Regions from separate parts of the Desulfitobacterium sp. LBE genome, predicted to be linked through region 2. Evidence: a T-box and tRNA genes for the amino acid it is inferred to sense, from the RefSeq annotation. Region 2 holds a T-box; the other holds one or more tRNA genes.
What was found. A T-box is a leader RNA that pairs with one kind of tRNA and senses whether it is charged. The one in region 2 lies ahead of ileS (isoleucine--tRNA ligase), so its partner is inferred to be a tRNA-Ile.
Positions count from the first base shown of each region.

Region 1 (14,775 bases), 160 kb from region 2:
TTGATCGGTGCTATATTGGCCTTGGTAGCGATCTATCTTATCAAATCCAACCTGTTGCAGGCCCAATTATTTAATCCCCTCATTACCTATGCAGGCCCGCCGGTTTATGGGGGGACAACAGGCCCATATGTGCCCTCCTTGATTGAGATTGGTTTGTCTTTGGGTATCATTTCTTTGGGAGCATTGCTTCTGAATCTGGGATTAAGCAAGCTGAATCTCGGAGTGGGCAAATAAAAGTAAGGAAAATATGTAAAACGCTGAAAGCCCGCATAAACACTATGTTTTTTGCGAGCCTTCAGCGTTTTTATTGTATAAAATGCTTATTGACAGCTAATAGATTATTTTATTTCATCAAAAAGATACTCGCAAATTACTTGATTCCGGGTGGATATAAGTGAGATGTGTCATATTTAGGAGTAAAAAACTGGGTAAATGTATGGTAATATGACAGAGAAGAGTAAGCTGGAATTGTAATCAAGCAGGAAATGAGGGGGAAGTAATTATGCTGGAAAAAGTGATGAAGGCGGCACATGCCATTGAAGAGACGTTGATAACCATAAGACGGGATATTCATAAGCAACCTGAATTGGCATTGCAGGAGTATAAAACGGCAAAGTATATAGCGGACAGGCTTGGAGCATTAGGGTGTGAAGTCACCGAAAATGTCGGGAGCACTGGGGTCGTGGGACTTCTCCGGGGAAGAGAAACGGGAAAGACCCTGGCTATCCGCGCCGATATGGATGCACTGCCGATCGAGGAAGCGGCCGAGCATGGATTTTGCTCCGCCACACCGGGAGTCATGCATGCTTGTGGCCATGATGCCCATATAGCCGTTGTACTGGGTGCGGCAGAAATTCTGTCCGGCCTGAAGGACTCTCTTGCCGGCAGTATCAAGTTGATTTTCCAGCCTAGTGAAGAATCTCCTATCGGGGGAGCGGACCGGATGATCGAAGAAGGGGTCTTGGAAAATCCCCATGTGGACGCAGCGCTGGGTCTCCATGTCACACCGGAGTTACCTGCAGGCCAAATGGGCTGTAAAGAGGGCCCCTTCTTTGCCTCAGTGGCTTATTTTACTATAGAAATTATGGGGAAAGGCGGCCATGGGGCATTGCCACAGCATTCGGTTAATCCGATTTTGGTAGCTGCAGAGTGTATTCAAGCCCTGCAAACCATCCCCTCGGCTCAAATTGACCCTATGGAGCCTTTTGTTTTGTCCATAGGCTCGATTCATGGCGGGCAAAAATCCAATATCATTCCCGAAAAAGTCACTATTGAGGGGACAGTGCGCTGCTTTGGGGACGAGTTGATGAGCCGCACCGGTCAGATTATGGAAAATCTTCTTCGCTCTATCACTTCAGCTTATGGAGCTGCTTATAGACTAAATTTCCGCTCAGAAGTGAAAACCCTGATCAATGATCAAGGAGTGATCCGATTGATCAAGGAAGCCGGAGAAGAAATCCTGGGAAAAGATCATACTCTGGCTGCCCAACCTGTTCTATTAGGGGATGATTTTGCATCCTTTAGCCAGCTTGTGCCATCTGCTTATATCTATTTAGGAGCTGGGTTTCCGGGGCAACCCAATCCTCCCCTTCACCATCCCAAATTTGACCTGGATGAGGGAGCGTTGCCCATTGGAGCAGCGCTGCTCAGCTATACTGCTCTCAAGTTCTTGAGCTGAATTCGTTGCTGAAACGGATCTTGACACTTTTTCTGTAAAAAGTATATAATTCATATATAAATACTATGTTTTAAACTGGGGTTGGGCGCATAAGAACTATGCATTGTTGATACCCTTAATTGAATTGCTAAAGGAGTGGGGCGATGAGTTACAATTTTGATGAATATATTGATCGTTACGGAACGGAAAGCACGAAATGGGATGCTTTTGAGAATCGTTTTCCCGGTTTGGACGCCAAGGGCTGTATTCCAATGTGGGTTGCCGATACGGATTTTCGAGCACCTCAGGAGGTCATCGATGCTATCGTAGCTAAAGCTGAATTTGGTATCTTTGGTTATCCCAAAGGCAAGGGGAAGTCCTTTGATCAGGCAGTCACGGGCTGGATTTTCCAACGGCATGGCTGGCAGCTTGATCCGGAATGGATAGTGCCCACGACCGGGGTAGTCCCTGCCATTACCCATGCTATTCAAGCTTTTACCCAGGAAGGGGATGGGGTGCTCATCCAGCCCCCCGTATATTACCCTTTTAAAAATACAATCCAAAAGAACAAACGGAGGGTTATTGAAAACCCCCTGCTCCTAGATGAAGAAGCAGAACAATATGAAATTGATTTTGCGGACTTTGAGCACAAGCTTAAAGATCCCAAAACAAAACTGTTCATCTTGTGCAATCCTCATAACCCGGTGGGACGAGTGTGGTCTGAAGAGGACCTGACTAAAATCGGCGAATTATGCCTTAAGCATCAGGTGCTTGTCTTTGCCGATGAAATTCACTCCGACCTGATTTTGAAGGGAAGCCGTCATATCCCCCTGGGCATGCTGGATGAACGATTTAATCAACATGTCATAACTGCCTATTCTGCCAGCAAGACCTTTAACTTAGCGGGGTTACAGACTTCAGTGGTCATTCTTCCCGAACGAAGGATTCGCCAAAGATATATTGAACAATTGGAGATCAATCAGGGGCGGGACATCAATATATTTGGTACTATCGCTTTAGAGGCTGCCTATACTCATGGTGCAGACTACTTGAAGGCATTTCTTGAGCAGGTCGAGAGTAATCTTGATTATGCCCTGGATTATACTGAGAAGCACCTGCAAGGAGTTCGCATTATTAAACCTCAAGGAACTTATTTGGTATGGTTTGATTTCCGGGGAACAGGTCTTACGGCGGATCAAATCGATGCCTTGATCATTGAGAAGGCCAAAGTGGCTGTGGATTTGGGACGCTGGTTCGGAGAAGAGGGAGCAGGTTTTCTGCGTTTTAACTTTGCTTGCCATCGTTCGACACTGGTGAAAGCCTTGGAGCAGATCAAGGAGGCTTTAAAGGCTTTGTAAAATCGATAGTCAGCTATTCCTGGAATGATGTAATTTCTAAAGATCTCCTCTTCGCTCAAAAAGCGCAGGGGAGATCTTTTTTGTGCCTAGAAATCACTACAAATTCAAGCATTCATTAGCAACACTAATGTGTCTGGAGGAAGTTATGGGGATGATCATCTTAAGCTGGTACGGGAGAAAATAAGCATTAAGCGGGCAGGTCCCATGTCTTAGCTATCAGACCGGAGTCTGCCCTCTACCCTTTCTGTAGCGTTTTTTTGGACAAAACCCTATTGGTATTCCTGACATCTTTAGGAGATGAGTTATTATAAAATAAAAGGGATAGAGTGCGGCTTATAAGCCTAAACAGCATTGTGAAAGGCATATCAAATGATATGGAAGAAACGATGGGTACTTTGCTAAAATAGGACTATGTCAAGGTACAAAAAGGAGAATAAAAATGAGTAATAACCGTCAAGAACAAGATGCAATGAATGCTTTTACGATCTCGGATTTCTTCCAACTGCTCTCGATCTCCCTGCGGCTCCCTAACCATGAATTGGCCCAGGCATTTTTGGACGGCAGCTATGGACGAGATGCCCTCTACATTCTTGAGGAGCTTTCCTGCACTCAGGAAGAGATTGCTTCAGTCCGGGAAGCCTTAAAGAACCTTGCCTCGACCGAGGAGGACGTAACCGCTTTCCTCATTCAGATGAGGCGGGAATATACCCGGCTTTTTGATGATCCGAAGAAACCGGCGGTTAGTATATACGAGACCCTCTTTGTGCATAATTCTGAAGACAAAGGAGGGGTCATGCTCTTTATGAGCCCGGCCGCCCTTGACGCCGAACGTTGTTATAAAAGTGCCGGGGTCAGCCTTGTTAAGCAATCCGCAGAACCTGCCGATCATATGGCCACGGAGTTGGAGTTTATGATGTATCTCTACGCTAAGAAGGGGAAGGCCTTACAAGAGGAAAGCGCTGAGGAATTAGCGGTGCTGGAAAAGCAGATTAAAGAGTTCACGGACCTTCATCTCCATAAATGGTGCCGGGCATTTTTTGATAAACTGGCATGTGAAGCCGGACTTACATTCTATCAAGGGTTATGCCGGTTAGGACAAGTAGGGCTGAGCAAAATACTTGCTTAAGTCATGGCGATATATCCTCAGTTAAGTGCATAAACAAAATTCCTTAGAATGAACAAAGGAGTGGGAAGCATGCTTTTTAATCACGGTGCAACTATGCAGCTTGACACAAATCGATGTCTGAATCAGCAGCACAATGGTGTGGAATGCAGCCATTGTGTTTCCCGCTGTCCGGGACAAGCTTTAATCCTCGCTAATCAGCAAATTTATCTGATCCAAGAGCGCTGCCTCGGCTGCGGACTGTGCTTTGCCGACTGCCCTACTCAGGTTTTCAGTTCTTCCCAATGGGATGAAACCACAATTCGCTCAGATGTGGAAGAGCAGGGAGCAAAAATCACTCAGATCTTCTGTGGCTCACATTCGGCTCCCTATCTTAGTAAAGAGGATAAGGAGAAGGGAGCGGTGCAGATTCCCACCTGCTTAAGCGCCTTGTCCAAAGGAGCTTGGTATGAATTAGGTTTGCTCACCGGAGTGGAGCTGCGTCTGGATGAGTGTCATGATTGTCCGCTGAAATCGTGTATCGAGCGAGTCAAGTTTGCCCTGGAAACAGCTATGGAATGGCTGGAAGCTTCCGGCCATACTCCGGATTTCACTCTGATTTATACTGCGGATAAAGCTAAAAAGCGCAAAAAGCTTCAGGCCGTATCCTCAGGATTAAAGGTAACTTCCCGCCGGGATCTGTTTTTAACCTTAATGGGCCGAAAGCATCAGGAGCAGCACAAGGAGCTAAAGGGAGCGCCTGGTCGTGAAGAAAACAAAAAAAGGGCAAGAATCAATGCCTTGCCTGATTGGCAGAAGCGTCTCGAAGATAGTTATTTCCGTAACTATCAGGAAGGAGGAAGTCCTGCTTATTGGCCTTTTATCCAAATGAGCACCGAATGTGTGAACTGTGGCATGTGTGCCAGGTATTGTCCTACTCAAGCGTTGAAGATTCGGGTCGAAGGGAAGGAGTGTATTCATTCCTTCACTGGTGGGCACTGCATAGACTGCCGCATCTGTATGCTGTCCTGTCCAACCCGAGCGATTCTTCGGGATCGTTTACCCAATGCCGCACCTTACGAGGAACAATCCATCTTCAAGGCCTCAGTGGGAAAATGCAAGCTTTGTGAAGCAGAAACTATCACCAGTCAGAATGATTTATGTTACTGGTGTAAGGAAGAACCCTCTCCGGAAGACATTCTTTCGGATGTTCGCCAAAAACTCTTTGGAAAGTTTGTGCCATGATGATCACCACTCAAGCTGAAAAGGTGAGGGGGTGGGTGATCCTCCCTTTTCTCGCCTGCTTTCTTTTACTTGTGACCTCTGTCTATCAACAGATAAGCGACAAACAGGATATATTAGCTCTCCTGCAGCAGGGAGAACCGGCTGCAACCCACTATGAAGAGCTGGAAGGTATTTATAAGACCTATGGGTTATACGATCAGGCTGGACATTTACTGAGTTATGGGGTTATTGCCAGTGCCTCAGGCTATGGCGGTCCCATCACCCTGTTGATCAATGTGAATCAGGAGGGCACTCTGAAAAACGCAGTCTTGGTCGAAGACTCGGAAACCCCCCTCTATCTGCGCAAGGTCCTGGAAGCCGGCTATCCGGAGAACCTGATTGGCAAAACCGTAACTCAGCCCTTGGCGGCCCATGAGGATATTGATAGTGTCAGCGGTGCAACACGCACCACGGATGGGATCATGTTAGCCGTGGAAAAGGGTATGTTTCAGGTAGGAAAGAATCAGTTGGGGCTGACAGTACCCCATCTGAAAACCTTCCATTTTCAATGGCAGGATGGACTTGTCCTGCTGATGCTTCTTGTGGCAATCCTGGCCTCTGCCCGCAACATGAAGAAACTGCGCCCCTGGATCTTGGTGGCGACGGTCTTTGTATTCGGGTTTATGGAAAATTCCTCCTTGACCATCGGCAATTATCTGAGTATCGTTGCTCTGAAAATGCCCGCCTTTTCGGAACGGCCCATTTGGTATGTGATTGTTATAGGGGTTCTGTTGGTCACCTTGCTATGGGGGAGAAATTTTTACTGCTCCTGGCTTTGCCCTTTCGGAGCGGTTCAAGAAGGTTTGTACAAGGCTCTGAATCTGGCCGACTACCGCCCTAACTCTCAGCTGATCTCCGGTGCTCGTAAAAGCCGCTGGTTGTTCCTGTGGCTGGCTGCTATGCTGGCCTTGTTCTTCAATAATCCCGGCATAGCCAGCTTTGAGCCTTTTTCAGTATTTTTTGATGGGGACGGCAATACTTCACAGTGGATGATGATGCTCTTGATTCTACTGTTCGCCATTTTTATACTGCGTTTTTGGTGCCGCTGTTTCTGTCCTATGGGAGTGCTTTTGGATTTTATTGCTTCCGGCCAACGAAAAGGGCAGCAGCTCTTCCGAAACAAGCTGGAGCCGGAGGAGGGAAAGACAGAAAAAGAAGAACGTCAAGGGGAGGAAGAACCGGGCTGGGCAGAACTGGGCCCGGTAGAAGGAGAAGCGCTTGAAGAGGGTGGGATGAAAAAAGAGGTTGCGGCAAGCCGGGCTTGTTCAGGGTGTCAAAAAGGTGAAAGCAAAAGGGAACAACCCCCCTTAAGCTCAGGGGATAAACTGGTGGCGGCAGCCTTAGCAGCTATTTGGATACTGATTATCGGTGCCTTACTTCAAAACATGGGGATAATTTAAAGCCCCCTTTCTATTCTCTGTCCACCCTACGTGCTATAATAAATGCATAAGCCATGCCTCAAAGGAGGAGTGTGTGTGACAGAGACGATTCGAACCCGTATAGAGAGGGAAGAAGGGGAGCGGCTTTCGCCTTATGCCGCCAAAAGCAGTGCAGCCAGAAGAATACGGGAAGAGGAAGAATGCCCTATCCGGACCAAATTCCAAAGGGACCGGGATCGGATTTTGCATAGCAAACCCTTCCGGCGGCTTAAGCATAAGACCCAGGTTTATATAGCTCCCAGCGGGGATCATTATCGGACGCGGATGACCCATAGTCTGGAGGTTTCTCAGATTTCCCGCACCATTGGCCGGGGGTTAAGTCTGAACGAAGATTTGATCGAAGCCATTTCCCTCGGTCATGATGTGGGGCATACCCCCTTTGGTCATGTGGGAGAAGAGGCCATTGCCAAGCTGATCGGGCGCTTTGAGCATAACGAACAATCCGTCCGTATCCTCACGGTTCTCACCGGGGAGGGCAGAGGGTTGAATTTAACTCAGGAAGTTCTGGATGGGGTGATCCATCATACAGGGAAGGGGGTCCCCTATACCCTCGAAGGGCAGATCGTCAAGACCGGGGATCGTATTGCCTACCTTTGCCATGATTATGATGATGCCTTGCGGGCAGAGCTCATTCACCAGGGAGAGCTCCCCGGGAAGGTGGTGTCTACTCTGGGGGATAGTCCCAGCCGTATGATCACTACGATGGTAGTGGATATGATCGAAAGCTCCCAGAACCAAGACTCTATCCGGCAATCCTCCCAAGTTGCGGAGGCTATGCAGGAGTTCCGGGTGTTTATGTTTGAACGGGTTTATAACAGCGTGATCCTCCGTGAGGAGCGGCGTAAAGGTGAATATGTTGTCCAGGCTTTATTCCATTATTACATGAAAAATCTACAGTTTCTCCCTCAGGAATATCTGGTTTGGGCCGGGGGTGATGCGGTCAAAGCCGTAGTGGACTACATCTCCGGGCTGACTGATAACTACGCTATTGATCTCTTTCAAAAATTCCTTGTTCCCAGATATTAAGAGGTGCATGCCGAAATAATCCAGGGTCTGTCGCCAAAAGACAGACCTTTTTTAGTGCCAGCAAAAAGGAGTGCCGCCCACTACCTGAAAAGTAGTTTGGCGGCACTCTCTTAAATACGAATGTTACTTCAAAATTAAGCTTTCATTGGCCGTTACAGGTGTTGATGTATCCAAACCGCCGAGAATAGCTGCCTTAAGTTCCCCTTCTAAAAGGAATTCCACCGAATCCACATCCTCAAGGGTGGTTAAGGAATTGACAATGCTATAGAGGACCATCTCTTCTCCTGTGGCCCCGCCCTCGAAATTCTCTCTGAAGGAATGGGACAGATTAAGGGTGGCGACACCGTCTTTAATCTTAACATCCAAAAGCTTGGTATCCTTTGGGAGGGGAGCCACTAAACCTGAAGGAGGATTTGCGAACTCCTTGAACATTCCGGCGATAACTTCTTCGCTTGCTGCTTTGGCCACGTTTATTGTCCGCTCAGTGGGAGCAAGACCTGTTGCATCCGACGTAGGGAAATACATCGTAACTTTCACGGTCTCTGCGGGAGCCGGTTCAACCGGGTCGGGGTTCTGGGGATCATTTACATTGGGGGGAGGGGGTGGGGGAGTATTCTTCGTGGTGTCATCGGATCCACAGCCTACTAAGCCAAAGGTTAAGAGGAATATGGAAAATGCGATCATCAAACAGCGGAATTTAGTCTTGCACATAGGACAGTCCACCTTTCTGAGTCATTTTTGAAGTTTAGGATCATGGTGCAGCCTGACTCATCTATGTATAAAGTTTAAGCATTGATTCCATTTTAGCACGAAAAGCAGAGGAGGAAAAGCAATACGGGCGCAGATAGCACGACAAACGCATGAAAATCTTTATCCACATAGCTCCATGTATGCCCATTAAAAAATTACATACTGAGAATTTGACCCATATATTTGGCAGGATTGGAACAAAAGGCATACCGCTTACTTTTCAATGAAGCTCTCATTCCTATATCTAATAGCTTCAAGATAGGCAAACACATTTTCCGCAATATATTCAGATTTAATGCTGCATTTTTATCCAAGGTTGTGTTGTTATCCTCTCGAAAGGTTACGTCCAACTGCCAGTGCATACTTTCTATGGCCCAATGTCCTCGCACTGCTTTGGCAAAGAGTTCTGGCTGGACAGGCAGGCTGCTGATATAATATCGCTTTTCCTCTGTGACTTTTCCCTGTTTTTCGATGGTTTTGACGACCATTCCTATGCTCTTGAGCCCTTTCCATCGTTCTTTGTCCGCTAGCCATGAAACATCTTCACTTTGATAATAGTCCCGCTTTTCCATCTGACTCCGGGCTTTTTCTAGGGTTCTTGTATGTCCTGACCCTTTTTTAAACTCTTCTTCCTCAAAGTAAAGCGCGATGTCCTTATATAAATTGGCCTGGTTTTCTTTGACCGCTAAGACATAATCCGCTTTTTGGTTTACGATTTGTTCTGCAATCTTGGTTTGAGTTCCCATGGCATCTATCGTGATCACGCTGTTCTTTAGGCTTAGAGTCTTGAGCAATTCCGGGATGGCTAGGATTTCATTTTCTTTTTCTTGGATTGTTTTTTGTCCAAAACATACTCCGTCGTCTTTGGACCATGCAGACACGACATGCAGAGCCCGTGTTTCATTGACCCTACTTCCGCGCATGGTTTTTCCGTCGATATTAATGATTTTCTTGAGCTTTTCTCCTTCCCCGCGGCTTAACATGTCATTCCATGCTGCTTGTATTCCCCCCATGGTCTCTGGAGTAATTAAGCCCATCACTCGCTGTAGTGTGTCGTGGGACGGTATTCCATGAGGGATGTCTAAATAGTTACGTAATAGCTCCTCATGGGATACTGCAAAAATCTGTATTTCTTCCCATGTATCCGCATTCCCCAGCATTCCAAATAAGACGATAACCACGATGTCCATGAGTTTGTGCTTTGTTTTGTGGGCCTGCCTTGGGTCGTTGATCTGTTCTATTCTTTTGAATAGTTCCTTCATGGCAATCTCCTCCTATTCCTTAGGAAGATCTTACCATGCTTTTTGCTTTTTATTAATGATATTTTTCATGCGTTTGTCGTGGCGCAGATAGCGATGAGAAGAAAGAAAAAGTCGAAATAAAGGAGGAAATAGTTAAGGAAGGTAGAATAATATTTATAGACTCTAAATATATCTAGACTATATATTGTACACCAAAAAAGTCTGATTTTAAAGGGAAAGTGAAAAAGAGGATTCTTGAGTTTTTTGGCGAAACAATAAATGTATTATTATCTTGACAATCTGTCAAAAATATGGCATAGGGGTGGCGAATTACAAGCAGTGGACTACAGAATTCCTGAGGAGATCGTTGAAGAAGTCAGATTGCGTTCCGATATCGTGGATACAATTTCCGAATACGTACGGCTTCAACGGAAAGGGAAGAATTACCTGGGTCTCTGTCCGTTTCATGCGGAGAAAACCCCGAGTTTTACGGTGACCCCGGACAAGCAGATTTTTTATTGCTTCGGTTGCCATACGGGCGGTAATGTATTTTCTTTTTTAATGAAAAAGGAAAACTGGAATTTTGTCGAAACGGTGGAGCATTTAGCTCAAAAACACGGTATTGTTCTCCCGGAAAAAGAGCTTTCACCCCGTGAGAAAGAACAACAAACCCGTCGACGTCGTTGGGAAGAGATTCACGATTGGGCAACGGGTTATTTTCATGAGGTCCTGCTGCATAGACCTGAAGGAGAGCCTGGAAGGCAGTACTTTCAGCAGCGAGGGATGGACGAGGAGACCATCAAGCAATTTCGTTTAGGTTATGCCCCCGATCGATGGGACGGACTGCTTGAGGCCCTCAGCGCCCGGGGAGTAAGCCCCCAGGAGTTAGCTCAAGCCGGGCTTGCCTTAGAGCGAGACCAGTCGGAGGGAAGGTCCCGTGGCTTTTACGACCGTTTTCGAAAAAGGGTAATATTTGCCATACTTGACTCCCGTCACAAGACCATTGGCTTTGGCGGGCGGGTCTTAGATCATTCTACACCAAAATATCTGAATTCACCAGAGACTGCTTTTTTTAATAAGGGACATCATTTATACGGAATGCACCGAGCTCACCAGGGGATCCGGGAACACGGATTTGCTCTTCTGGCGGAAGGTTATATGGATGTTATCGCCTTACAAAAAGCAGGCTTCAAAAATGCAGTAGCTTCTTTAGGAACGGCCTTAACCCGGGATCAGGCAAAACTGATCCATCGCTACACTGGGCGTGTGGTGGTTGTTTATGATTCGGATCAGGCCGGCACTCAAGCAACCCTTCGGGCGGGTGAGCTATTGCAGGACATGGGTTTTCGGGTAGATATATTAAGGCTGTCCGGGGCTAAGGACCCGGATGAATATCTTAAAACCTTCGGAGTGGAAGAATTTAATAAAGCGTTAGCTCAAGCGGAACCCTATATTCAATTTAAATATCAGGTCCATGTCCAAACGAAGCCAACCCTATCAGCTCCGGAGAAAGCAGAATTGGTCCGAGAATTAGCACCGGATATCGTCAAAGTGCAAAGTCCTGTCGAGCGGGAAGGGTATGAGCGGTTTTTGAGTTTGGAGCTGGGTCTGACCTTAGATAGGGTTCAAGAGGAAATTGCAGGATTTGACCGGAAACCTTCGAAAAAGGCCTCTGGAGAGGAATTATTTCGTAACAAACAGGATATTTCTGTAAAAAACAGGGATAATATCAATAGGTGTGCAAATCCGACTCCGAGCGGAGCGTCAGTTCCTGATGGAGTGATTCGAGCTGAGCGAGTTTTGTTGCGTCTTTTGCTTGAACAATTAATTCCTGTCTCAGAATTCAAGGATCAATGGGTCGAGGGATTTTGGAAGGTAGCGTATCATCAGCAGATATTTGATTATATTGAAAAAGCGCGCTGTATCGGCAATGGAGCTTTGTCGGGTATGGAATCGGGCCCTTTGCAAAGCAAAGTAGCCCAGATCATGCTGGAAGACATGGAACTAGCCAACCCGCAACGACTTTTTCATGATTGCATGAAACAGATTCATTCGATGAGCGAAGAAGAAACTGTGGAAGAGCTTCAGGCTCGAATGGTTGAATTAGAAAAATCCGGCGATTTGACAGGTGCTTTAGCCCTGTTAAAAGAGATAGGAGAGCGGTTGAGAAGTGGCGAAAAGTAAGGTCATGAGCACACAAAAAACAGAAACCAAGAAAGGAGGGGAATCTATGAATGATGACCAATTGAAGGTCGATGCGGTAAAAGAACTGATCCAAAAGGGCAAGAAAAAAGGTTCTTTAACCTACCGGGAGATCATGGATACCCTCCAAGGAATTGAGCTCACAGCCGAACAGATTGATGAAGTGTATGAACAGATTGGCCGGATGGGGATTGATATCATCCCTGAAGCGGGTGAAGTGGAAGCCTTGGAAAAGGTCACGGACGAAATCCCCGATGATGTGGATGACCCTGATGTTGAGGAAGAGGTGGATGTGGATCTTTCCATTCCTGAAGGGGTAGGAATCGATGATCCTGTCCGCATGTACCTTAAAGAGATTGGCCGCGTCCCCCTTCTTACTGCTGAAGAAGAGATTGAACTGGCCAAACGCATGGAACAAGGGGACGAGAGCGCTAAACGCCGTTTGGCTGAAGCCAATTTGCGCCTCGTTGTCAGCATTGCCAAACGTTATGTAGGCCGGGGGATGCTTTTCCTGGATTTGATTCAGGAAGGTAACCTGGGACTGATTAAGGCTGTAGAGAAATTTGATTACGTCAAAGGCTTTAAGTTCTCAACCTATGCCACATGGTGGATTCGCCAAGCCATTACCAGGGCTATTGCCGATCAGGCAAGAACCATTCGGATACCTGTGCATATGGTGGAAACCATCAATAAGCTGATTCGGGTATCACGCCAACTTCTGCAGGAATTAGGACGTGAACCAACCCCTGAAGAGATCGCTGTACAAATGGATATTTCTGTAGAGCGGGTCCGGGAGATTATGAAGATTGCCCAGGAGCCGGTATCCTTGGAGACACCGATTGGGGAAGAAGAAGACTCCCATTTAGGAGATTTCATTCCTGATGAAGATGCCCCGGCCCCTTCGGAGGCAGCTTCCTTTATCCTGTTGAAAGAGCAATTGGAAGAGGTCTTAGAGACCCTGACTCCCCGGGAAGAAAAGGTTCTGCGTTTGCGTTTTGGCCTTGATGATGGCCGGACCCGGACTTTAGAGGAAGTAGGCCAGGAATTCGGCGTAACCCGGGAACGGATTCGCCAGATCGAAGCCAAAGCTCTGCGCAAGCTTCGCCATCCCAGCCGCAGCAAGAAGCTCAAGGATTACCTGGAATAAAAAACTCAAATATAAAGCTTGACTAGCTAATACGAATCTCGTATAATAAACTCTGCGAAGGGCATTCCTCGATAGCTCAATGGTGGAGCAACCGGCTGTTAACCGGTAGGTTGCAGGTTCGAGTCCTGCTCGGGGAGCCATTTTTTTATTGGGCCTATAGCTCAGCGGTAGAGCGGCCGGCTCATAACCGGTTGGTCCTAGGTTCGAATCCTAGTGGGCCCACCATATACGAAACCTGAGGCACGAGCCATGAGATTCGTATAGAAATCCAGGCCCGTTGGTCAAGCGGCCTAAGACACCGCCCTTTCACGGCGGTAACACGGGTTCGAATCCCGTACGGGTCACCACTTAAGAACGAACGTAGCGAGATGTATGAAGCATCTCGCTATTTTTCTATGAGTGATAACCTCTTGTTGATAAGCGCTAGCTTCTTGTTGGTGAGTGCTAGCCTCTGATGGAAAGGAGTTAACCTATGGCTGTTTCCGTGAATTTAGGACCACGCCTTCAACGTGTGGCTGCATTTGTTCCCGAAGGCTCCCGGCTGGGAGATATCGGAACGGATCATGCCTATTTGCCCATATTTCTCTGGGAAAATCACAAGATTATCAAGGCTGTGGCAGTGGATGTGCACGAAGGGCCTTATCGATCTGCTTGCTCTGCCATCGCAAGCCGGGGCTTGCAACCGGTCATTGATGTCCGGTATGGGGATGGTTTAAAGCCCATTCAGGCGGGGGAAGTGGATACTCTCACCTTAGCCGGGATGGGCGGAAATACGATGCTGGAGATTTTCGCCGCCCGGCCGGCTGTGATGTCTCAGGTTAATGAGCTCATTCTCCAACCCCAGGGGGCTGAGGGGAAAGTGCGCCTGATCTTGCTGCAAGAAGGCTGGCGGATGAAGCGGGAAGAGTATGTGGCTGAGGAAGGCCGAATCTACGGCGTGATGCATTTTTCACGCCGGGAAGGATATACCCTGGCGGAGCTGCAGTGCAAAATGCAGAAGTGGCTCGATCAGGTTGGTGCGGTGTCGGATGATTCACAACTGAGCGAATGCATCCTCACTCAATGGATCTGGGAATGGGGTCCTCTTGCTTTGGAAGATCCCGGTGAAGAACTTAAAGTGCTGATCCTTGAGCAGGTGCAAACCTTCCGGAGAACCATCCTTGAAATGCAAAAGTCCAGCCGGGAGAAAGTGCAAAAGCGCATTCAGGAGTATATCATGTCCATCAAAGTAGTGGAGGAGTTGGTGAAATGCCTGTTTCCGTCGGTTTAATCGCCCAGATCATTGAAAGGGTTGCCCCCAAAGCCTGGGCTGAGGAATGGGACAATGTGGGGCTCCTGGTAGGGGATTTTGCCGCTCCTGTCGAGCGGATTCTGGTGGCTTTGGATGCCACGCCGGAAGTTCTGCAGGAAGCCCGGGAAAAGGATGTGCAGCTCATCGTAGCTCATCATCCTATCCTGTTCAGAGCCCTGAAAAATCTCCGCTCTGACAACCAAAGCGCAAGACTGCCGATCCAAATGATCCAATCAGGAATTGCCTACTATGCCGCCCATACCAATTTGGACCAGTCC
Region 1 is NZ_VLKD01000001.1:4,629,212-4,643,986, forward strand. It holds gene nrfD (NrfD/PsrC family molybdoenzyme membrane anchor subunit) at 1-234, shown strand, start outside; gene DESLBE_RS21785 (M20 family metallopeptidase) at 503-1,678, shown strand; gene DESLBE_RS21790 (MalY/PatB family protein) at 1,822-3,015, shown strand; gene DESLBE_RS21795 (molecular chaperone TorD family protein) at 3,455-4,141, shown strand; gene DESLBE_RS21800 (4Fe-4S dicluster domain-containing protein) at 4,211-5,362, shown strand; gene DESLBE_RS21805 (4Fe-4S binding protein) at 5,359-6,801, shown strand; gene DESLBE_RS21810 (deoxyguanosinetriphosphate triphosphohydrolase) at 6,844-7,866, shown strand; gene DESLBE_RS21815 (GerMN domain-containing protein) at 7,990-8,577, opposite strand; gene DESLBE_RS21820 (ISAs1 family transposase) at 8,772-9,878, opposite strand; gene dnaG (DNA primase) at 10,137-12,041, shown strand; gene rpoD (RNA polymerase sigma factor RpoD) at 12,028-13,206, shown strand; tRNA gene DESLBE_RS21835 (tRNA-Asn) at 13,272-13,346, shown strand; tRNA gene DESLBE_RS21840 (tRNA-Ile) at 13,357-13,431, shown strand; tRNA gene DESLBE_RS21845 (tRNA-Glu) at 13,478-13,553, shown strand; gene DESLBE_RS21850 (class I SAM-dependent methyltransferase) at 13,679-14,476, shown strand; gene DESLBE_RS21855 (Nif3-like dinuclear metal center hexameric protein) at 14,455-14,775, shown strand, end outside.
Region 1: it encodes a tRNA-Ile, which carries the amino acid that the T-box ahead of ileS (isoleucine--tRNA ligase) is inferred to sense. The anticodon was not compared.

Region 2 (14,775 bases):
ACCGTAGCCACAGTCTGGCTCACCCCCGCCACCTCTTCCGAGGAAGCCGCCATTTCCTGGATAGCCCCAGCCGCTTGTTCCAGAGCCTCTCCCATCCTCTCCACATGAGCCTTGAGAACCTCTTTCAGCTCCTCATCCCGGAGTAAAAAAGCAATCATCGCCGCTGTGACCTTCGCTACAGGACTAACGCTATCCAAAGGGCCGGCCACGCCAAAGGTCCCCAGCTTTTCCCCCTCGAGGACAATAGCAATGTTCATGCCTTCCCGTTGTTTTCCCTGAGAATTCATTTCATCTTCCGCAGTGATTTTAATGTCTTGGATAGAGGTCGTCATGATGCGGTGTGCACCCGCATGGGCAATGCCAACCCGCTGTTTAGCCGAATCGGCGATAATGGTCCCCGCAGCGTCACAAACAATGCCATGAAACCCACTTTCGGTATAAATCAAATCCACAATCCGGTTGGCCAGACTTTCTGTAAGCCTCATTCTCTTCACTCCCACCTCTGCAGGTCTTAATTTGAGCATTTAATTCAAAATCCCAGAAGAAAATCAAGTGTAATTTAGTACCTGATCCTAAAAATTAGACAAATAAATCCACTGGTTTTCATCACTAAATATAATACTAAGTATTCAAACTATTGTCCATGGATTTGCCCTTAATAATAAACGTTATCGTTTTAGATACATTAAACAAGACTTGAGCAGATGGTACCGCCCAAGTCTTGTTTAATGGAAATATTGAAGAAATGCTATTTTTTAGAGATGGCTTACAACAGAGGCACAGCGGGGGCAGAGGGTGGGATGCTCCTGATTCTCCCCAACTCCTGTATCGTAAATCCAGCAGCGCTCGCATTTTTCTCCTGCCGCCGAGTTAACGGCTATACCGAAACCAGCCAGGTCTTCTGCCATGCTCAGGCCCTCAGGCTTCTCTTCGCCTGCACTATGGAGCTGAACTGCCGAGACGATGAAGATTTCCGACAGATTGGGAATACCTCTTAAGAATCCTTCCAGCTCAGCATTGGGATACAGGTCTACCTGAGCTGTCAAAGGATGATTGATCAATTTATCCTGACGGGCTTTTTCCAAGGCTTTTGTTACCTCGGAGCGGACCGCCAGCAGAGTATCCCATTTTTTCTCCAGCGCTTCATCCAGCCATTGCGGAAGGGCCTTGGGCATTTCCTCAGTTTGGACATGGGAACCAGCGGGCACCCCTGGGACATAAGGCCAAATCTCATCCGCCGTATAGGTCAGCACCGGCGCCATCAAGCGGACCAGGGCATTGAGCACATCGTAGAGCACGGTCTGAGAGGCGCGGCGCAGAGTGGAATTCTTTCCTTCCACATAAAGCCGGTCTTTCACGATATCCAGGTAAATAGCGCTTAGTTCCACAGCGCAGAAGTTATGCACCGAATGATAAACCCAGTGGAATTCGTATTTCTCGTACCCCTGCAATACCCGCTGGGTCACTTTGCCCAGCTGCAGCAGAGCCCAACGGTCAATCTCCGGCAAATCCTTGTAAGCCACCCGGTCCTTGGCCGGATCAAAATCATTGAGATTGCTCAGCAGGAATCTTAAGGTGTTGCGGATCTTGCGATAGGCTTCGGACATTTGCTTCATAATCCGCGGTGATACCGCCACATCGTTCTTATAATCGGCGGCGCACACCCAGAGTCTTAAGATATCCGCCCCCATCTCCTTCGTTACCTGCAGGGGGTCCACTCCATTGCCCAGGGACTTAGACATTTTGCGTCCTTTTTCGTCCACCAGGAAACCATGAGTCAGAACTGCCTTATAAGGAGCTTTTCCATAAGCGGCTACCGATGTGGACAAGGAGGAGTTAAACCAGCCCCGGTGTTGGTCCGATCCTTCCATATAGAGGTCGGCGGGCCAGGCGAGCTCCTTCCGTTCCATCAAGACGCTGGTATGGCTGGTTCCGGAGTCGAACCAAACATCCATGATATCTGTCTCTTTGCGGAAAGACTTACCACCGCAGGCACAGGTGAATCCTTCCGGCAAAAGTTCGGCGGCGGGACGGAGAAACCAGGCGTCAGACCCTTCCTCACGGAAGATCTCCTGAACCTTGGCAATGGTCTCATCGCTAATGATCTCTTTCCCGCAATCCTCACAGTAGAAAATGGGAATGGGAACCCCCCAGGTCCGTTGCCGGGAAATGCACCAGTCTCCCCGATCAGCTATCATGTTATAAATACGGTCCTTGCCCCAGGAAGGAATCCATTGCACCTTGTCGATTTCCTCCAGGGCCGCTTTGCGGAAGCCATCGATGGAAGCAAACCATTGCTCTGTGGCCCGATAGATAATGGGGTTATTGCAACGCCAGCAATGAGCATAGCTATGCTTTATTTTATCCTCATGAACCAAGGCGTGGAGATTCTTAAGATCTTCAATGATCACCGGGTTCGCTTTGTCCACTTTCATGCCTGCATAGGCCCCGCCCTCAGCGGTAAACTTCCCTTGATGATCCACAGGGCAAAGCACAGGCAGCCCATATTTTTTACCCACATTAAAGTCTTCTTCCCCATGTCCGGGAGCGGTATGAACACAGCCTGTTCCTGCTTCCAGGGTAACATGCTCTCCCAGAATGAGTACAGAATCCCGCTCGATGAAAGGATGCTTACAGATAACACCTTCCAGCTCTTTGCCTACGAAACGCTTTTCCACGGAGAGTTCAAGGTTCCAAAGGGAACGCAGGCTCTCCAGCATCCCTTCAGCAACCAGCCAATGCTCCTTCTCCACCTGCACCTGGACATAGCTGAACTCTTCATGCAGGGTAATGGCCAGGTTGGCAGGCAAAGTCCAAGGGGTAGTGGTCCAGATGATGACAAAAGTGTTTTCATCAGTAAGGATCCCTTTTCCTTCCTTAACGGGGAACTTGACATAGATGGCATGGGAGGTCTTCTCAGCATACTCGATCTCCGCTTCCGCCAAAGCCGTTTCACAAGAAGGACACCAGTAGACCGGCTTTAAGCCTTTATAGATGTATTTCTTGCGGGCCATTTTACCAAAGACTCCGATTTGAGCAGCCTCATACTCTTTCTCCAGGGTTAAATAAGGATTCTGCCAATCTCCCCGCACACCTAACCGCTTAAACTGCTCTTTCTGAATGCTGATATATTTTTTGGCATACTCTTTGCACATCCGGCGGAATTCCACCACCGAAACAGCATGGCGATTAACCCCTAATTTTTTAATGACCTGTTGCTCGATGGGCAGACCATGAGTATCCCAGCCGGGAACATAGGGGGCGTCGAACCCTGCCATGGTTTTGTATTTAACGATAATGTCTTTGATCACTTTATTCAGAGCATGGCCAAGGTGAATATCACCATTGGCATAAGGAGGGCCATCGTGAAGAACAAATTTCGGCCGCCCTGCCCGGGCCTTTTGCACCGTAGCATAGATATCTTCTTCTTCCCATTTCTGCAAAATTTCCGGCTCCCGCTGGGGCAGGTTTCCCCGCATCGGAAAGTCCGTTTCCGGTAAATTCAATGTATTCCGGTAATCCATCGTTATAATTCCTCCTTGTTTCGATAAAGCTAGATCTTCTGAATATAAAAAATCCCGCACCCCAAAAAGGGACGGGATATCACTCGCGGTACCACCCTTGTTGCCATTGCTATGGCCACTCGGAAGTCCTTTAACGGGGACCGGACGGAAGGCTTACTTAATTTCTGCACTTCACTCTAAGGGGATACTCCTTGTTTTTCCTCACAGGCTTTCACCACTTCCTGCTCGCTTTAGAGGCTCCAGACAAGGACAGTCCTTATCAACGCTGTTTCATATAAAAATTTCTGCTTATTACTTATAGAATATAATGCCCAAAAGGGATTGGTGCTTAGTCATTCAAAACCTTACGAATGATGGTCACGAGCTTGGCTTGACCTTCTAAACCAACCGGCTCTCTCATAAATAAGCAAAGAAAGGGAACCTTCTTCTCTTTCCAAGCCAGGGTTGTTTGATTGAGTTCATCTCTGTTCAAGCTCAGTTGATGAGGGTCCGCCGCAGAGGATAAACCAACGACCACGCCCCGTTGTTCCATATCATCAAGAGCACGGAAGGCGCGATCCAGCAAATCATCGCTTCCAGACATCAGGATGTCTCCGTCCCGATAAGGACCAGGTTCCGCTTTACCAATATAGATGACCTGCACTTCCTCTTGATTCCTCAAAGAGTTTGGCGAAGAGGTAATCTCTATTTCGTGGCGTCCTAACTTCCCTGTGATAGAACCCTGCTCCTCTTTGTGTAGTCCCAAGCCCTGCACAAGAAAGTCGGAGCCAAGCTCCGAATACAAAATACTCTTCATGCGAAATCTTCTTCCCCTTCAAAAAATGTCTAGATTTAATTCTAGCACAATCACTCATTGTTTCGCAAGCATTCAAGAAACACGATCTTTGTCAAAAGCTTCTGCTAAATCAAGCTGAGCAAGCAAGAAAGACTTTAATTGGGTACGAATCATTTCCCGGCGTTTTTGCAGATCTTCAATTTCATCGTTTACTTGATTCAGTTTCTTCTGCGCCTCACTCATACGCTTGGTCTTCTCTTGCTCAGCTTCCTTTAAGAGCAGCTCAGCTTCATGCCGTGCCGCTTGCTTCACATCGTCAGCGGTCTGTTGAGCCAGGACCATGGTCTGCTGCAAAGTAGACTCCAACTGCTTATACTGCTTTAACTCCGCTTCAAGACGCTGGACTTTGTCTCTCAGTTCAAAAATCTCAGCATAGACCCCCTCATATTCTTTGCTGATGCTTTCCAAAAACTTATTTACTTCTTCAGTATTATAACCCCGAACCCCTTTGCGAAACTCTTTATTTTGAATATCGATGGGAGTTAATGCCATAATCATCCTCCTCTTAATGCTTATGAGGTGTATATAGTATGACGTTCCATGCAATTCTCCCCTTGCGGGTCTCCTGAAACTCAAGCAAACGCATACGGCCATAACCGCGGCAGGATAAGATATCCCCAGGTTTCACTTCCAGATCCGCTTTGGCAACCATCCGGTCATTGCGTTTAACTTTCCCCTGCTGAATAAGCTCCTGGAACATAGTCCGGGAAACATTAAAACCGCTGGAAGCCACCGCATCAATGCGGGAAGATGCTGCGGTAATGCGCCGCTCTTTCCCCTGTTCCAGGGGAATCTCCACATCTTTCTCCACAGCCTCCACACGAATCCGTTCCCTCCCCGCCTTATCCCATTGACTAAGAAGAAAATCGGCGATCTCCTGGGCAACGGCCACAAAGCAACACTGTTCAGCCAAACGTATATCCCCAATAACTTCCCGCTTCAACCCCAAACCCATCAGGGAGCCTAAAACCTGACGATGGTCCAGCTTGCCCCGTGGATCAGCCGGGGTTGCCTGCAAAGCACGGATCTCGCTGGGGACATTATCCAGAACATCCGGATCTTCGACCATCAGAAAGCGCACCCTTTCCGCATCGGGAAACCCACCCTCCAACCGAAAGGCAAGACCTTCCCTCTGCAGGATGCCTTCCAGCCAATTAGCTAACGCCTGTCCCAGAAAAGGAGTCCATACCGGCTGACCTTGACCCAAGGCCTCATCGCATAAATCCAGCAAATGAGCCCCTTCCAGCCGCATCTCTTTCTCCGTCCAGAATTTCAAGGCACTGCGGTCAATATGATATTCCATCCCTTCCACCCTTAGAGACGAAGCAAAAAGCTGAATATCCCAGGAAGCAAGATGGAGCGAACCAGCATCAGCACGAAATAGGCAATAAGCGGCGCCAAACCAATGGCGAAACCAGGCCCGCCAAATTGAAGACGCTCAAAGGGCCTGATCAAGGGATCCGTAATATCATGCAGGATGCGCACAAAAGCATTGTAAGGCAGATTAGGAATCCATGATAACAAAGCACGCAAAATGATGGCGTACATCAAAATCAGGAGCACCTTATCCGCTACTTGATAAACAAAAATTATAATAATCACTCCTTATTTAGTGAGAGACCAAAAGAAGCCTTTCTCTTTAAAATCATCCTTCATTTCTCCGGATATATCCACATTATTAGGCACAAAGAGGAAAATGCCGTTGCCGACTTTTTGCATATTTCCGCCTAAAGCATAGGTAGCGCCGCTGACAAAATCCACAATCCGCTTTGCCAAATTGCGTTCAGCATTTTCCAGATTAACAATTACAGGACGGCGGTTTCTCAATTGATCGGCGATGCTTTGCGAATCTTCAAAGGCCTGGGGTTCCATCACTACCACTTTGATTTGCTTTTGGGTGTGAATACTGACCACCTGAGCTCCTTTGCGATTGCCGGTCCCTCTGGTCTCTTCCCGGACTTCTTCCTTCTCCTCTTCTTCCTCGAAATAATCTTCCTCATAATCATCGTCTGCAAAGCCCATAATACCAATCACTTTGTCAAATAATTTAGCCATTGTCATTGACCTCCTTCAACATCACTCATGATTCAAATCTATTCGTTCGCCAAAGATTTGTCTTCCCACCCGGATGATGGTGGACCCTTCCTGAATCGCCCACTCAAAATCCTGACTCATCCCCATAGATAGCTCTTTGAGGTTCACATGGGGCAGATTTTTCTGCTGAAGCCGCTCCTTGAGCAGACGAAGCTCCCGGAAAAAACCTTGAGTATCCTCAGGGGAAGCACCCAAGGCACCGATGGTCATCAATCCATAGACCTGGATATGCTGACAACCCGCTGCCTCCCTCAGGAAATCCTCCACTTCTTCGGCCAATAATCCTGCCTTTTGTGAGTCCCGGGCAATATTAACCTGGACGAGGGTAGGCCAGATAATATTTCGCTGAGCTCCTTGGCTTTCTAAGGTCTCTAACAAGCTAAGCCTGTCCAGAGAGTGGATAAGATTGATCCTCTCATCCAGATACTTCACTTTATTGGTTTGCAAACGGCCAATGAGATGCCATTCGCAATCCTCCGGAAGCTGTGTTACCTTATCCTGCCATTCCTGAACCCTGTTTTCGGCGAAAGACCGCTGTCCTGCTTCATATGCCCTTTGTACCGTCCCGGCACTCATGGTTTTACTTACTGCCAGCAGCTTGATTGCGGATGGATCCCGGCCGCTTTTCACTGCAGCCTGTTGAATCCTCTGCCGCACAGCAAATAGATTTCCATAAATATCCATTTGTTACACCGTCCATCTTGTTTCAATTCTACAAAGAAGGCCCGTTTCCTGCCTGTTTCATAGAACAGGTTAAGATTGAGAAACATTTTTTATATTCATGATCAGCCCATCGATGCCCGTTCGGGGATTAGTGATGACGGGAATTCCATGGGGCAGGTTCTCAACACAAATGACCTGGTCATTTTGATCCAAAATCTTGACTTTGCGGTACTGAATAGCCCCTTCCTTAACCACATAGACCCCCTGCTCTTCCCCTTTACTCCACAAGCTGCTCTTAGGAACAAGCACCCCGCTGACCGAAGGTCTCTGCACAAGGGAAATATCCTGGAGCCTCTTTTGGCTTGTCCCATTGATATATTGGTTAAATTGAACGACCAGACCATGGGGATTATCCAGAAGGCGCAGAATCTTGGCACTGTAATTCTGATCATCAATGATCAGCTTAACGCTTTTCCCTACCTCATACCCCTTAGGCTCAACTTTGAGCACCGCCACCGTAGGTTTGAGATTGTTGACTATCTTACCGATCACTTTTCCCGCCGCCACACTCCCGCTGCTCTGAGGGGGGGACGGCTCCTGAGCTTCCTGAGCTTCCTGAGTTGTGGATAGCTCCTGGGTCGGTTGAAGAATTTTACCCACATCCATGGCCAGGAGATTTTCAGGGGTTAAATACGTTTCCAATCCATCGATGACAGAAAAGACGATACCGCCGCTGGAGGCATAGAGGTCATGGGCGGCAGCGGCATTCTCCTGTCCCAGCACCACCCCTCCGGAATGAATCCTGGCGATCAGGTCCCCCTTGCGTACTCTTTCTCCTTCCTGAACCAGAAACTCGGTTGTTCCTGCGCCAGGTGCTTTAAGCAAGGTTTCCTCATTGGCAAAAACCGCCGCGACAGTCTGGAGATGGTCAATACTCCCTTGCCTGGCGATCTCAACCTTAAGAGATCCTGTCAGGAAGCTGGAACGGTAAACCCATCCCAGTGAACCCAGGAGAAGAAGAAGAAAAACGCTGACACCAACTACCCGAACGACTTTATATATTCCCCTCCTTGGGCTCCTCTTCATTCCTCTCCACTCCATTTCCGGTTGATAATTCACAGATAAATACTGAGCCCGAACCCAGTTCAGAGGCCACAGTAATTTTCCCTTTAGCTCCTTCAACGATATGCTTGACAATGCTTAAACCCAGCCCCGTTCCTCCTTGTTCCCGGGAGCGGGCTTTGTCCACCCGGTAAAAACGTTCAAAGATGCGGGGCAGGTCCTCTTTAGGAATCCCGCACCCTGTATCGCCGAACTCTAAAAGAATCTTCCCGTCGTCATGAAAAGCATGGAGCCACACTTTACCCTTCACTGTATATTTTACAGCATTTTCCATAAGGTTGAGAAGTACCTGGCTCAATAAATCTATGCCCATGGCAACTTCCGGAAGATCCTTAGGTATTTTAATCTCTAGTTCGACTTTTTTAGCCTCCGTATAAGGCTCAATCACGGGGCGGATCTTCTCATAGGCTTCCTGAACTTTGCTCATGCCCTGACCCGCATCCTGCCGTTGGTTTTCGATCCGGGAAAGTGTCAGCAGCTCATCCACCAGGCGCTGCAAACGCAAGGTCTCCTTATGGATGATATTTAAAAAACGCTCCCGCAAGTGAGGAACTTCCGACGCCCCATCCAGCAAAGTCTCTACAAATCCCTTAATCGAGGTTAACGGGGTTCTCAGCTCATGGGATACATTCCCGACAAACTCCGTCCGGAGCAGCTCCAAACGGCGAATTTCCGTAATATCATAGCAGACGATCACTGCCCCCTGAGAACGGGCCCTCTCCCCGCTTATGGGACTGACCTGTGCCCGGATCATGAGTTTCGAATTCGTAGCCAGCTCGATTTGGCCGGAGCTGCCCTTTTCCAAAGCTTGAGTCACCAGGTCTCCTAATTCCTCAAACCCGCATAATTCACTGAAGTGCTTATCCCGGACAGCCTCCTGCTCTCTGCCAAAAAGCCTTTCCGCCGCCCGGTTGAGCAAGACAATGCGTCCCACATGATCCAGGGAAATAACCCCTTCCTGCATACCGGCAAGAATGGCCTGAATCTTCTGAGCTTCTTGTCGATTATTCAGCATGCTGAGATTAATTTGCTGCCCCAAATTGGCAATTGCCTTGGATAGAGTTCCTAATTCATCAGCATCCTCAGGAAGAGAGTCTGGCTGAAACTCCTCTTCAAGAATCCCGGCAATGGCATCATTGATCCTGCGAATGCGCTTTTCAAATTGAAAAGCAAAGAAGTAAATTATTCCCCCGGGAAGAAGAATCGCCAACGCTGTCGCCAAAGGATCGATATCCCAACGAATCCCTGTATGCACTTGAGCACCCAGCCAGAAAAGCAGTATGGAAAAGGAGCTGACCAGCAGATAAAGACCTAAGATAAGCCACTTAATCTTCATGTTCTATCCTTTCAAACGATACCCGATACCGCGCAATGTTTCGATATATTCAGGATTTGAAGGGTCTTTCTCAATCTTTTGCCTGAGATGCCGCACATGGACATCCACTGTTCGTGTATCCCCTGCGTATTCATATCCCCAGATTCGTTCCAGGAGCTCATCCCGGGTATAGACTTTACCGGGATAGGTGGCCAGGACACGCAGCAGTTCAAATTCTTTCGGTGTTAATTCTATGTACTCTCCCCGAACGGATACTCGGAAACGGTCCAAATCAATATGCAGATCCTGACGAAGGATATCGTTGTTCTCCTCCGAAGGTTTGAGACGCCTCAGCCTGGCCCGGATTCTGGCGATCAGCTCTCTGGGGCTGAATGGCTTCGTAATATAATCATCGGCGCCGATCTCCAGCCCCAATACTTTATCAATCTCTTCCCCTTTGGCTGTCAGCATAATGACCGGCAGTTCAACAAACTTGGGGGTCTTGCGGATTTGATTCAATACCTCCAGACCGCTGATACCGGGAAGCATAATGTCAAGAACCACAAGCTCCGGTTGTTTTTCCTCAAGAATGCCCAATGCTTCAGTGCCGTCTGCCGCGATCAATACCTGGTAGCCTTCCTTCTCAAGATTAAACTTGAGCAGCTCCTGAATGGGTTCTTCGTCATCAACCACCAAAATTACGGCCACGATTATTCCTCCTTTTCCGGCAGCCGGCGAATCCAGCCTGCCATCCGTCCTGTCCGCGGACCCTCCCGGCGATGAGAAAAGAAGGAGTCCGTATGACAGGCGGTACATTCCGGGGCTACCCATAGTCTTTCCCTTAGTATCCCCGCTTCCCTCAATACCATCTCATTGGCCGCCTTTAAGTCCAGCAGCCCATGTCCGCTTCTGCTTGGTTTTAAAAAAGGGGTATGGGTAAAATTTTTAGCAAACTCAGCCATAACCCGTTCATCCACTTCATAACAGCAGGGTCCAATACTCGGTCCGATAGCCGCCCAGGTTTCACTGGGATCTCCGCCAAGGCGCCGGAATTCCTCCAGCATGTGACCCACGATCTTCCCTGAGGTTCCTTTCCATCCCGCATGAGCAATGCCTACGGCCTGAAGGCCGGGATGATAAAAGAACACCGGAACGCAATCTGCAAAAAAGGCCATCAAGCCGCTGTGCTCCATGGTATACAGGCCATCGACACCGGCAATCGCACTATCCAGGGACTCGCTGCCCCGTCCCCCGTCCTCTTCCTGAACTTGATGAATTCTGGTTCCATGGACCTGCTCTCCAACTACAACCTGAGATGGAGCAGCATCCCATTCCTTAAACCATAGATCACGGTTAAGCCGTACTTTATCAGGCTCATCCCCTACATGGAGTCCAAGGTTTAAGCTGGCATAAGGTGCCGGACTTACCCCTCCCCAGCGTGTGGAAAACCCAATCTGAAGTCCCTCCGCTTCCCAGCGGGGAATGGTAAGATAGGTTAGGTTTTTTCCCTGATGCCAACTCCAAGTCATTGATTTACCCCCATACGATTCTCAATTTTAACTATACCATAAAGTCCGGGGGGGATGTACTCCCCAAAAGTCCTATTTATACGATTTAAAGCCTTCCGAGGGGTATATTGCCCTTCAGAAGGCTTTCACTATCTTTTGCAGATTTCTATTCCTATTTACCGCCGGTCGTCCATCAGGGAATTGAATTCCGGCAAATCGGTGGCATCAACCAAAATCACGTCCACCCCGATTTTTTTTACCCGTTCCCAGGGAACAAGAATATCCTCTGTCCGTCCCCCAAAGAAACCCCAGCTTCGAGAGGCACCCTGCACCACGATCCCCTTAATCGAACCCCGTTCCAGGTCCAGATCCAGGTCTTTAATAGGACCTAACCGGCGACCGTCTTTAATATTCACTATATCCAATAAACGCAGCTCAGAGATCCGCATCCACTAAACCTCCCCTCTCTCCATATATATTCCGGAGAGAGGAGGTTTATACCTCATACATACTTGCGCATATGCCCCAAGGCTGCCTTCTCCAAACGGGAAACCTGGGCCTGGGATATTCCGATCTCATCGGCTACTTCCATCTGGGTCTTGCCGTGGAAAAAGCGCAGGGACAAAATGAGTTTCTCTCGTTCACTCAGCCGCCGCAAAGCTTCCCGTACGGCAATTCCCTCCAGCCAGCTGTTATCGGAATGCTTTTCATCCCCGATCTGGTCCATAACGAAAATAGGATCTCCCCCATCATGGTAGATGGGCTCGAAAAGAGAGATGGGTTCCTGAATAGCATCCAGAGCAAAAATCACTTCTTCCCGGGGCAGAGTCAGCTTATCCGCAATCTCCGACACCGTTGGTTCCCGGGAGCATTCATTGACCAGCTGATCCCGGACTTGCAGCGCTTTGTAGGCGATATCCCGCAGAGACCGGCTGACCCGAATCGGATTATTATCCCGCAGATACCTGCGAATCTCTCCGATAATCATCGGGACAGCGTAGGTCGAGAATTTTACATTCTGGCTCAGATCAAAATTATCGATAGCCTTCATCAGGCCAATACAACCTACCTGAAAGAGGTCATCCACATACTCCCCACGATTGGTGAATCTCTGAATCACACTGAGCACCAAGCGGAGGTTACCGTAAATCAACTTCTCCCGAGCTTCCTTTTCCCCGCTTTGATAGGCAACAAATAACTCCTTCATTTTTGCGCTACTGAGAACAGGCAATTTTGAGGTGTTCACTCCACAGATTTCTACTTTGTTTAAGGCCATTTGAGCACCCTCCAAGCCATTTTTCATCTTGGAAGAGTATGCCCGCTGGAATTGAAACTTATTCCAAACGGATAAATTCTTTCCGCAAACGGCGGATAATCCGCTTTTCCAGCCGCGAAATATAGGATTGGGATATACCCAGCCGATCGGCAACTTCCTTCTGGGTTTTTTCTTCTCCATTATCCAAGCCAAAGCGCAATTCCATAATCAATTTTTCCCGATCCGTCAGCCTGGCCATGGCTAAATGCAAAAGCTGACGATCCACCTTCTCCTCCAGAGGGCGGGAAATAATATCGTTTTCCGTCCCCAGGACATCGGAAAGCAGGAGCTCATTGCCATCCCAATCAATATTTAGAGGCTCATCGAAGGATACCTCGGTTCTCGTTTTATTGTTGCGGCGCAAATGCATCAGAATTTCATTTTCAATACAACGTGAAGCATAGGTTGCCAGTTTGATCTTTTTCTGAGGATCAAAAGTATTGACAGCCTTGATCAGCCCGATGGTGCCAATGGAGACAAGATCCTCAATACCTACTCCCGTATTTTCGAACTTGCGGGCAATATAGACCACCAGCCGCAGGTTTCTTTCAATCAGAATATCCCGGACACTCACATCCCCCTGCTCCAGGCGTTCCAACAGCTCCCCCTCTTCATCCGTGCTCAGGGGGGGAGGGAGAGCTTCACTGCTCCCTACATAATAAATTTCCCGCCAGTCGGTAAACTTGCTTATCACTATTGATTTAATTTTCATGATCCATAGTTTGAAACGTTCTACTATCCTTCTCATCAGCTTTCCTCCGCTCCTTGAACATGCTCCGGATGCAGCAAGGCCTGATAGGCTCTATCCGGGCTAAGCACCTGCCGCACAAAAGCAAGGGTTGCTTTCATTTCCCTGGGCTCCGACAAGGATGTACAAACCACCTTTTGGGGTCGGATACCCAGAAGCCAACTTTTATGTCCTACTCCCTGATAGGGGATAAAGGCACATTGTTTAATCCATAAAGAATCGGACTGCCACAGCCAGGGCCAAGGATCGTCCAAATCCCGCCAAGCTCCTTGCAAAACCGGGAGCAGCTCTTCCGGCACCCCGGCAGCAGCTGCCTCTTCCTCAATTAAAATCACCGGATATCCGGTCAACGGATCCCGCAATTGATTCCCCGTATCCAAGAGCGCTTTTACCTGGAAAGGGTTCCCCCCGCCCATGTCAATCTCCAGGTCATAGATTGAAGTTTGGTGGTGGGCAGCGGAACCTAAGATCCGATGCCAGGCTTTTTGAGTAAACCACCACAATCCGGCCACCAGGGGCAGAATCCACAGATTCTTCAGGCCAAGCCGCAAAGAACCCCCTATTCTGCCATCGAAGCTGAGCCAACCCCATAAAGCGTAGATAAGCCCCCCCAGCCCGGCTGACAGAATCCAAAAGATCAGGAGAGACTTAAAGTAAAGCCTGAATCCCCGGTAGGGATAGGCCAGCCAAACCATGAGCCAGGGAATGAGGTATTTACTCAATTCAAAAATCAACGAGGCTGGAGCATAGGCAGATAGAATAACCGGAATTTCTCCAGCGATTACACCTGCCGCAATTCTCTTGCCTCGAAAGGGTAGATTCGCTAGTCGGGCGGCGAGGATTAAGAGCAAGGCATCCATACTTCCATTCACTAAAAGGTCAAGATCCAAATACCTCTCCATGACTCATTGCAGCCCTTTCTACCGTCTCTCCCAAATTATACCGAAGGTGGCGAATAAAAGCTGTCGCAATAGGTGGGAATATTTAGGAAAACTATTGCGACTGGTGACGTATAATCGCGGTTTGATAGCTCAAACGAAAAGCCTGCCCGAAATAAGTACGCGCGTACTTATTTCGGGCAGGCTTGAAAAGGAAAGAAATTCTTTAAGTCTTTTTAGTCGTCCGGAGTTCTTTTCATCTAGGGAAACTGCTTATTTAGCTTGTTCCAAAGCTTTTTTAACCCCATCGATAATGGCCGTAGAGGTGACGGTAGCACCGGATACAGTCTCCACTTCCGTCCCTTGAGCTTCGAGGATCTTGCCGGGCAGGATCTCAGCGGCTACAGTACCTACACCATCAGTCTCGTGATGTTCAGTGACCTTGACTTCTGAGATTTTCCCTCCGGCTACGCTGACAGATACTTTGACTTCACCGTGAATTCCCTGGCCAACCCCTTCATAGGTGCCATCCTTATAAGAATTGTTGCCTGTCGTCTCTTTTGGATTTGAGCTTTCTGTTTGGCCTGAGCCTTCTTTCTGGCTGGCGTTACCATTCTGGGTTGTTGGAGAAGCTCCACATCCTGTGCTCGTCAATAAAAGTGCCGACAAAAACAGGGCTAAGCCTGCAGTTTTCAATCCGTTTCTTGTCATTGCATTTCCCTCTGCTTTCTTAGCATTCTTTATAAGCTTGCCACAATTTGCCCGGCCAGTCT
Region 2 is NZ_VLKD01000001.1:4,789,031-4,803,805, reverse strand. It holds gene DESLBE_RS27365 (sugar diacid recognition domain-containing protein) at 1-485, opposite strand, end outside; gene ileS (isoleucine--tRNA ligase) at 756-3,524, opposite strand; T-box leader at 3,589-3,796, opposite strand; gene DESLBE_RS22660 (hypothetical protein) at 3,853-4,320, opposite strand; gene DESLBE_RS22655 (DivIVA domain-containing protein) at 4,393-4,851, opposite strand; gene DESLBE_RS22650 (YlmH/Sll1252 family protein) at 4,865-5,662, opposite strand; gene DESLBE_RS22645 (YggT family protein) at 5,674-5,961, opposite strand; gene DESLBE_RS22640 (cell division protein SepF) at 5,965-6,414, opposite strand; gene DESLBE_RS22635 (YggS family pyridoxal phosphate-dependent enzyme) at 6,436-7,137, opposite strand; gene DESLBE_RS22630 (HlyD family efflux transporter periplasmic adaptor subunit) at 7,207-8,202, opposite strand; gene DESLBE_RS22625 (ATP-binding protein) at 8,171-9,574, opposite strand; gene DESLBE_RS22620 (response regulator) at 9,578-10,261, opposite strand; gene pgeF (peptidoglycan editing factor PgeF) at 10,264-11,082, opposite strand; gene DESLBE_RS22610 (YlmC/YmxH family sporulation protein) at 11,238-11,510, opposite strand; gene sigG (RNA polymerase sporulation sigma factor SigG) at 11,564-12,337, opposite strand; gene sigE (RNA polymerase sporulation sigma factor SigE) at 12,396-13,124, opposite strand; gene DESLBE_RS22595 (sigma-E processing peptidase SpoIIGA) at 13,124-14,026, opposite strand; gene DESLBE_RS22590 (FMN-binding protein) at 14,276-14,713, opposite strand; gene DESLBE_RS22585 (FAD-dependent oxidoreductase) at 14,743-14,775, opposite strand, start outside.